Regions from separate parts of the Pectinatus sottacetonis genome, predicted to be linked through region 3. Evidence: riboswitches for the same ligand, from Rfam matches in the RefSeq annotation. Region 3 holds a riboswitch; each other region holds the start of a gene.
What was found. A riboswitch is a leader RNA that binds a small molecule or an ion and turns the genes downstream of it on or off. The one in region 3 is predicted to bind cobalamin.

Region 1: linked by a shared signal. The riboswitch ahead of I6760_RS09090 (methyltransferase) and the one ahead of I6760_RS06640 (sirohydrochlorin cobaltochelatase) in region 3 are both predicted to bind cobalamin.
Region 2: linked by a shared signal. The riboswitch ahead of I6760_RS04585 (TonB-dependent receptor) and the one ahead of I6760_RS06640 (sirohydrochlorin cobaltochelatase) in region 3 are both predicted to bind cobalamin.

Annotation. Positions count from the first base shown of each region.
Region 1 covers NZ_WIQK01000001.1:1,928,107-1,931,384, forward strand. Annotated here, with positions in the region: gene I6760_RS09080 (cupin domain-containing protein) at 23-160, shown strand; gene I6760_RS09085 (MarR family winged helix-turn-helix transcriptional regulator) at 374-820, opposite strand; cobalamin riboswitch at 955-1,134, shown strand; gene I6760_RS09090 (methyltransferase) at 1,268-2,287, shown strand; gene I6760_RS09095 (TonB-dependent receptor plug domain-containing protein) at 2,284-3,278, shown strand, end outside.
Region 2 covers NZ_WIQK01000001.1:999,430-1,002,707, forward strand. Annotated here, with positions in the region: gene I6760_RS04585 (TonB-dependent receptor) at 1-1,626, opposite strand, end outside; cobalamin riboswitch at 1,827-1,999, opposite strand; cobalamin riboswitch at 2,252-2,425, shown strand; gene I6760_RS04590 (energy transducer TonB) at 2,543-3,278, shown strand, end outside.
Region 3 covers NZ_WIQK01000001.1:1,442,438-1,445,715, forward strand. Annotated here, with positions in the region: gene larC (nickel pincer cofactor biosynthesis protein LarC) at 1-139, opposite strand, end outside; gene I6760_RS06630 (DedA family protein) at 169-762, opposite strand; gene I6760_RS06635 (hypothetical protein) at 946-1,392, shown strand; cobalamin riboswitch at 1,660-1,844, shown strand; gene I6760_RS06640 (sirohydrochlorin cobaltochelatase) at 2,110-3,108, shown strand.

The DNA.
Region 1 (3,278 bases), 490 kb from region 3:
AGTTAATTGTCTTCCTGCTGGTATGGGCAATTCTTTTGTCCGCAGCCATAAGGAAAATGAAGACCTTTATGTTATTACTAATGGCAGCGGCAGATTTTTTGTTGATGGTGAAGAATTTTCGATAAGGGAAAGAAGTATGATCCGGGTAGTACCATGCTGAATGAGCATTAACAGCTGGAAAGGAAGACTTATAGTATGTTTGTGTTCAGGCAAAAGATGGCAGTCTGGAGCAATTTGCCCAAAATGATGCTGTCATTTCCGCTGCTAAGGTATCCTGGATGAAATAAACAGATTACTCCCAGCTAAAATATGCTGTCACATGTATGCATTTTTATAAGAGAATGCTATTCATGCGACAGTTTTTTGTATTAGATTAAAAGTGATGATCAACCATTTTTTGTGCGTAGTCTAAAAAATTTGATATGCTTTCCAGTGCCATTGGGGAAAGCGTTTTTAAATAATCAAACATATAACTATCTTTTTCTTCATGGAAAATTTTGTGCTGGAGAAAAGCTTTTTTCCCCAGAGGTGTTAAAAAGATACGGATTCTCTTTTTATCGTCCATATCGATCTTTTTTTCTACAAATCCATGTTTTTCTAGTTTGGCAATGCTTTTGGAAATAACTGCTCGTGATACAGAAAAAAAACGTGCAATTTCAGAAATGAACATTCCTGGATAATCACCTAAAACTTTTATTAAATGGATTTCCCCCCTATATAATATAATTCCTCTGCCGAAGTTCATTTTTTTCATTTTACTATTTGCAATAGTTTCGATAAGGCCTACTAATTGTGATGAAATTTGTGTTTTTTTATCCATATATCTATTTTATTAATATTTTATTGTGGATTCAAGTTAAATTTAATAAATAATTTATGCTATATTTGTAACCCTGGTTGACAAAAACAATATAAATTGTTAATATACAAGCATAAAAAATATTATGCAGCTAAAAAAATTTAATAATATCAGGTGCTTTATTGCTTAATAGAGAAGTTTGGTGAAATGCCAACGCGGTCCCGCCACTGTAATGAGGAGCTATCACAAAATATACCACTGGATATATATCTGGGAAGGTTTGATGAACAGCAATGATCCATAGCCAGGAGAACTGCCTGATAAAAATCACCGTTTTACCTGCGAGCGATGGGGAGGAGATTAGCAATGCCTTGTTATAATGAAGATTTGTTGATCATATCAAAATTGATCGTCAAGTCTTTTTTTATGTCAAAATAGTTTCTAATTTATGATAAAAGGAGATATTTTATGAAAATGCCAGATTACAGTCCGAGAATATTTTTTAATATATTGCAACAGCAAAAGGAAACCCAGATATTACTAGCGGCTATTCGTTTGGATGTATTTTCCTTTTTAGATGAAGCAAAAACTGTTGATAAAGTGGCTGATTTAACGGGTTTCGACAAGGAAAATCTGGGACATTTGCTGCGGGGGTTAACATCTATGGGAATATTGGATAAAACAGGTCATTTTTATATTAATAAAAATGAAGCAGCAGTTTATTTATCGAGAAACAGTCATTTATATTTAGGAGAGTATTTTTTGTTTTGGGATAAAAAAACACATCTTAATAATATAGATGATTTAGTAAGGTTTGGAGCAACTGCTGCCAAAAATTCCGTTTTTTCATTTTATGATTTTCATGAGCTGGCACGTTTGGCTGATACGGAAATAAAGACTGGAAGAGTACAGTCGCTGCTGACTTCTTCTAGAACTTTTTTTAGCAAGAAACAAAAAATCCGTTTGCTTGATTTAGGGGGTGGCTCCGGCAGGATGGCAATAGAATTCATTAAAGAATATCCGCAGTCAGAAGGAGTTGTTTTCGAAAAGCCTGAAGTTGCTGACATACCAGGTAGTTTTATAAAGAAAGAAAACTTAACTGGAAAGCTTTCTATATTGTCGGGCGATTTTTTAACAGATAATTTAGGAACAGGATATGATTTAGTTATAGCATCTGGTGTACTCGATTTTGCGGGAGTACAGCTTCAAAATCTTTTGGAAAAAATATATCAAGCGTGTAATGACGAAGCGTATCTTTATCTTGTAAGCCATAATGTCAATAAAGAATTGACAGCTCCTAAAGAAGCTGTTCTTAATTGGTTGTCCAGTAATTTTGCAGGATTCAATATTTTAACTCCCAAGCCTGAACTTAGAGCTTATTTGGAAAAAGTAGGGTTTAAAGCAGTGGCTTGTAAAGAACAAAAAGGTGTAATAGCTAAACTTCAGGGTGAATGGTACCAAAAAGAAGGGAAAAAGACAGCTATATGAAAAAATATTTATTAACTATACTGGTAATTTTATTAGTAAATAATATAGGCTATTGTATGGCAAAAAATACTGATGTTTCAGAAAAAGATCTATCGGCATTTTCTCTTGAAGAAACAATAGTAACTGCTACTAAGACGCCGATAAATAAAAAAATATTACCTACTGATGTATCAGTGATAACAGCTGAGGATATAAGCAGACGTAATGCCCGTACACTGCAGGATATTATCGATAGTTTACCAGGAATTGCCATAAGCAGAAATGATGGGAAACAGACGCTTAATATTAGAGGATTTTCGTCTAGATATTCAATGATTCTTATCGATGGTCGGCGTATTCCTGCGGAACCAGATTTTGATTATGAATTGGCAAGATTGCCACTTGATAATATTTCGCGTATAGAAATTGTACGTGGCAGTGCAGCTGCAATGTATGGCGCAGATGCTTTGGGTGGTGTAATTAATCTTGTGACTAAAAAAGGAAAAAAGAAAAAATTAAAATTAGAAATAAATGAATTATTAGATAATACTACGGCTCATTCTTCACATGATTATTCTGTATCTTATGGTTCAGGGCTTAAAGGTAAAACGGAGTTTTATATTTCTGCTAATCATGTAAAAAAGAATTTACTCGCAAAAGAAAATGGAACTAGTTTTTTCCCTTTTGGTACTCGTAACAATTTTAATGCAAGAATAAATTATCATTCAGCAAAGGATGAAACTTTTTCATTATATACATCTTACATGCGGGAAAATAACCATGAATATGGGATATTTAATGGTCTGAAAAATTATAAAATTTTTACGGATCTACATAATAAAAATAATCGGCAGCAGTATAGTTTGAGCTATGAAAAAAAGCAAAAGTTATGTGATACATATATAAATATTTATAATTCAATTTGGAATAAAACTAACGATACTCTGAATCGACGCACAGGACAATATACTAATGCAATTTATGGACGAACTACATTAACAGGAATTGAAGC
Region 2 (3,278 bases), 440 kb from region 3:
TTCTGGGGCAAGAGCAGGATTAGCTATAGTACCACCGCTGCCACCTTCATATCTATAAACTTCTGATAATGGCGGTGGATTAAAAGAATGACCATAAGACACATACGCTGTTACTTTGTTATTAAATTTATAATCCAATGCTATTTTAGGACTAAATTCTGTATAATTTCCCTCTTTATGATTTACTACCCTGCTAAAGGAACCATCAGCATTGATATACTTACTAAATCCACCGTATTTTTTAAAATAGTCCATTCGTAAACCTGTATATAATGTGACTTTATCAGCAGCTTTATATTCATCTTGTAAAAACACTGCTGTATTACGTGTTTTTCCTCCATGCCTTTCAAACAATCCATATGTACAACTTATTGAATCATGATTTCGCCAATTATTCAAATATGATCTCTTTTGGTCAAAGCTTTCCTGATCAAAAGAAAGTCCTGTTACTACAACGTGTTTTTTTGCTTTTTCCCATGTTTTTTGCAAATCAATATTATACGTTTTACTTGGATAAGTTGAATCTATACCTGTCCCCGACCAATTTATTGATGTTGGATTAAGCGGGCTACTATATCCATTATGACTTATGTCCAAATATCCTAAATGCAGGTATATACTATTTTCTTGGTCTTTATAATTAAGCGTATGTAAGGCAGCTTCCTTTTTACCATCATATCCTAAAAATCGTGCTGGAGAAAAACTAACTACTCGGCCATCCTGAGTCAATACTTTTCCGCTAAATACCTGCTTACCATCTTTATCATAAATATAACTAAATGGATTTTTATAATTATATCTACTTCTACTTTTTAAATAATTATATTTTATTGATTTACTCTTATCAAATTTATATAAAAATTCAAAAGAATAATTTTTATTATTCCATTCTTTTTCCCCTCTTCCGCCAATGACATAATTGCCATTGCTTAATTTTGGCAGCGTAGTTGTGGAAGTACCACTACCTATATTACTTCCTGATGATGTATAGTAATACCCCTTATATCCTGCTGATTTATTATTTTCATATCCTATCCCAACAGAAATTTTTTTGTTTATTTTACTATTTATATATATCGCATCTTTATGTGTATTATTACTTCCATATGATTTTACAATATTTACCGCTAGCTTTTTTTTATTTTCCACAGTAAATATATTTACTACAGCCCCAACTGCATGCCCACCATATAATGAGGACGCTGCTCCCCGTAGAACTTCAATCCTAGCTATATTTTCTACAGGAAGTATTTCCCAATTTACACTACCACTAAATGGATCGTTTATCTGCTGTCCATTTACTAAAACCAAGATATCTGACGAATCGAATCCTCTGATTTGTATTCCTCCTTGCGCTGTTTGATCCATATATACACCTGGAAGCATTTGTAATGCCTCTGGAACAGAATGTATGTTTCTGCATTTTATATTCTCTGCTGTTATCACACTGACATTTGCTGGTACATTTTTTCTTTTTTTTATTGTTCTTGTTGCTGTCACTACAGTACTATCCAAAGCAAATTCGTCCGTATTCGCAGATGCAGCGTAACCTGTTGTCATCCCCCATAACATTCCTCCACAGCAGACGGTAAACAACAATCTTTTCCGTAAACAATATCTCATCATATTACTCCTTTAAATTAAAAATCCGCTATAACCGCTGCATTTACTTTATTAATATTGAATTTAGTTAATAAATTTTTTTATAACAAAAAGGCCATTACCAAGAGGAAATGACCTTTTTACAATAAAAGAACTGGCCAAAGGCCAGTGAATAATATCAATAAATATTGTATAATCGCCGTCCCTATCACTCGCAGGTTATAATGGTGATTGCTGAATAAGCAGTTCTTCTGACTCCAGTTCATTGCAATACCAGCCTTCTCAGATTTCTCCAATGGCATAAAAGGCTTGCTCCCTGTTACAGCGGCGTGACCGTACTGGTTTTTACCAGTTTCTCTATTAAGTCCTAGTGGACACTTATTCCCTCGATATTTTTTTAAAAACATTTTCATTTTATAACTTTACCTATATAAAATCAATAGGTAATATAAATATTATTATTGACAAAAATTATTTATTTCACTTATTATTAATAATTTTACCCTAAAGTACAACCACATATTACATAAAATCCTATAAATAGATAAATTTTGTGATATATATGCTCTAATAGTTTAATTTATATTTCTTGACAAATAATTTAAAGCTTTATATCATAGAAGTTAGATTTATTATCTTGATATAATTATCAATTATTAAATCAGCAGGTGCTGTAAGCTTAATAGAAAAGTACGGTCTACACCGTTGCGGTCCCGCCGCTGTAAAGGGGAATCATACTTCACTAATGTCACTGGGAAACTGGGAAGGCGCAAGTATGGTAATGATCCAGAGCCAGAAGAACTGCCTGCTAAAATCACCGTTAAAACCCACGAGCGATGGGAAGGGGATTGTTTTATTATGATGTCATTATTTTTTATGATATTATAAAGAGCACATTCTTTTCCTTGAATGTGCTCTTTAATTTTAAGGAAATTTAATTATGACATCATCAACTTACAATAACAATAATTATCATAAGCAAGGCCTGGTTATCTCTATTCTTGTCCACCTGATTTTATTTCTTATACTGGCATTAAGTGGTTTTTTTGCTATTAACAAACATATTCATTATCCTGATTCTAATCTTATTTATTATACCGATGATGCTTCATCTTCTTCTGACGCTGGAGGAGGTGGTGGCGGTGGTGGCGGACAAAACAATGCCATTACTAAAAATGATGTTGTCCTACCTGCTGCACAAAATGCTATTTCTAATGATAAAAAAAATCAACCTGTTTCAGAATCAACTTTTAATCCTAATGCACCTCAACCAATAAGGGAGGACAATGCTAACAACACTAAACAAACTGCTTTAGCAAATAGTGATAATAACACTGCACAGGGGACTGGTAAATCTGCTGGCAGCAATAGCAGCAATGGAAATGGCAGTGGCTCTGGTGGTGGAATTGGCACGGGCAAGGGACCCGGCAATGGTTCCGGTTCAGGTGGCGGCAGCGGCTCTGGCACAGGTGGCGGCTCTGGATCAGGCCACGGCAGTGGTACCGGTTCAGGCAACGGATCAGGACATGGCAGCAGACTTAAAGTAACAGTCCCTCCTAGACCTCTTAATGCTCCATCGCCTTCCTATCCTTCGAGTATGCGTGATTCAGAAATTGAAGGATCTGTAAGAGTAAAAATGACTGTCAGTGCTTCTGGCCATGTTGAAAATGTTATTG
Region 3 (3,278 bases):
TTAAAGTATATTCATTGTTTAAGTTGAGCTTTTGTAATTCCTGTCTAAGATATTCTTCTGGTACGCCTGCATCGAGAAATGAACCGATAAACATATTACCACTTATACCAGAGAAACAATCAAGATATATATTTTTCATAAAACCACGCTCCATATTAGAAATTTATGTTATTTTTTATGCTGATGTATATAAATAATAATAATAACGGCAATAATAATAACACATATTAACAGGCTGAAATCGTGTCCAACGGCAAGCATTTTTTTCCAGTTTTCACCGAGAAAATTACCTATATATATAATTAAGATAGTCCAGGGTAGGGAGCCGGCAAAAGTACAGGCAATAAATTTTTTAATATTAATTTTAGCAAAGCCTGCTGGCAAAGAAATAAATGTGCGAACGACAGGGAGCATACGGCTGAAAAAAACGGCTTTTAAACCGTAATTGTCAAACCACTTTTGAGCGGCAGCAACATGGTCTTTCTTCATAAAAAAATATTTGCCATATTTCTCCACAAAAGGCCGGCCACCTAAAAAACCGATGTAATATGTTATTATTGAGCCAATCATGCCACCAATTATACCAGCAATTACAGCTTCAGCAAAATTCATTTTTCCAGCAAAAACAAGATATCCGGCAAAACCCAGGATAAGTTCGCTAGGAATAGGAATACATGCATTTTCCAATGCCATCAATAGAGCTATGGCTAAATATCCCCAGGAAGTGATGAACTGTAAAAATAAAGTTGAATATTGTTCCATGTAATAGTTCTCTTTTCTTTTTTTAAATAGTATTATAATATTGATTATACAATATTTTATTCTATAGCTCTAGTGTATAAGTTTATTTAGATTTATATGGCTTAAGTATCTAATCTAGTTAATATACTAGTTAGGGATTATGATATAATAAAAAAATGTAATTTATATGAAGAAGGGATTAGAATGAAAATAAAGAAAACGATAATTGTAGCAGCAATTGTCATGGGAACATTGACTACCGTTGTGCAGACAACACAGGCGTTTAATTTGGGCAGTTTGTTAGGCAGTGCTTTAAAAATTAGTGGAATATCAATATTGGTAGATAGATTTGCAGTTCCTTTAAATACAGGGATAAATAAGCTGCTATCTCAAAATGGTATGGGAACTTCATATGCTACCAAAGTGGTGCCAATAATTTCAGTTGGCAATGGTTCATATGTTGGGGCAGCACAGGTTACTGGACCACAGGATGCTATTGATAAAACAAAAGCAGTTTTACAAGTTGAAGGCGATTTTGCTGATAGCAGATTCAGGATAAAAGGTCTTATCCCCATAAATGCTAAAAGGATAACAAACGTTTCTCGGGTGCAGGGAGTCGGTGTTTCTGCCCAAATAGATGTTAAGATATAATAAGTAAATAAAAATATAAGGTACTTTTATTGACAATACAGCTAATTAATTGTATCATAAGTTACTAGAATAAACCGTAAAACTGTTGCTTTTGGGCATATATTTTTACGAGACATTCACCGGATTTATAGTTCAAGTGTGGATGGTTTATGGGCAGGGCATTGTCCATTGTAGAGAGAATTTGCAAGACCTGTTATTTTAGCAGGCATAGTTCGGTAATATCTCAAAATTCTTTGACTTTAGTTGTGAGAATATGCCAAGACAAAATTTAATATCAGTGAAACAGGTGTCCTAGAGACTTAAAAGAGAAGTAGGTTTAAAGCCAACGCGGTCCCGCCACTGTAATGACGAGCAAATCTGTACGAATGTCACTGTGACAGTTATAACTGCATGGGAAGGCACAGATAGCTATGACTCAGAGCCAGGAGAACTGCCTGTTTGTCGATCACCGTTACATAATTTTATCTATAAGGCAGACTTACTGTTTGTTTTAGGGTAAGCTGTCTATATAAGCAATTATGTAGTACCTGCGAGAGATAGGTAGGTGGTATTTTCGGACAATATTTTTGATATTTGTCAGTAAATGCTTTCTGTTGTGATTGTTACTACAATAGAAGGCATTTTTTTCAGACGGTTGATGGATATTCATTGCCTGAGTACGTGATTGAGCACTGAAAAATTTGTTAATTAACAAAATTTTTAGGAGAGTGTTGTAAAATGAAGTTTAGTTGGAAAAAAATGTTAGTTACTTCAGTGGCCTGCATGGCGATGACAGGATTCATGGCTACTTCTTACGCTAGCTACAAATTGAATCCAGAAGTTAAAGATGCTACACCAGCATTGAAAGAAGCTGCTGAAATTGGAGTGCGTACTTATAACAACCCACAGATGGTAAATGTAAAAAACAAGGATGCTATTTTGGTAATGAGCTTTGGGACTACATACAAAGATTCACGTAAGAAGACGATTGAAAGAACTGTACAGGCAATTCAGGCAGCTCATCCTAATACCAAAGTTATTTTATCATTTACGTCACATATCATTATAGATAGAATAAAGGCACATGAAGGAATTACAATTCCAGATCCGGAAAAAGCTCTTAAAGAACTGAAGAAAGAAGGTTATACCCGTATAGCTATAGCTTCTTTGGATGTTATTCCCGGGATGGAATATTCATATGACACAGCAGTATATGATCTGTATAAAAAAGATTTCAAAAAAATGACTATTGGTGTACCTGCAATGTATTGGATGGGACAGGAACATCAGCGTGATGATGTAACAGAATTCTTGAAAGCATTTTCGACGCAGTTCCCTAAAAATATAGCTGCTGATGAAGCTGTATTAGTAATGGGCCATGGAACTCCGAATCCTAATAATGCATATTATTCCGTTATCCAGAATCATATGAACATGTTGAACATGCACAATGTATATATTTACACAGTAGAAGGATGGCCTAGCTTGGAAACCATTATTCCTCAGTTAAAGGCAAAAGGAATTAAAAAAGTAACCCTTATGCCGATGATGATGGTAGCAGGTGATCATGCTCATAATGATATGGCGGGTAATACTGCTGAATCTCATAAATCGATTTTGGAAAAAGAAGGATTTGAAGTAAAGACTTATATTCATGGATTAGGCGAAAATGCAGCAGTACGCAATATATTTGTAGAACGTGCTAATGAAGCATGGAATGCATTAGAAGCAAAATAATAAAAAAACCGTCTGCTCATAAATATATATGATAACTTTATAATGGGGCTGTAGTACGTAAACATTTTCGATTATAATATTGCAATATCCCGTTTTCCTATCTGGGCTTAAAACAGTAGGAATACATGGAGGTAACTGCATCTTTATAAAGCTGATATTGTTCGTACGAC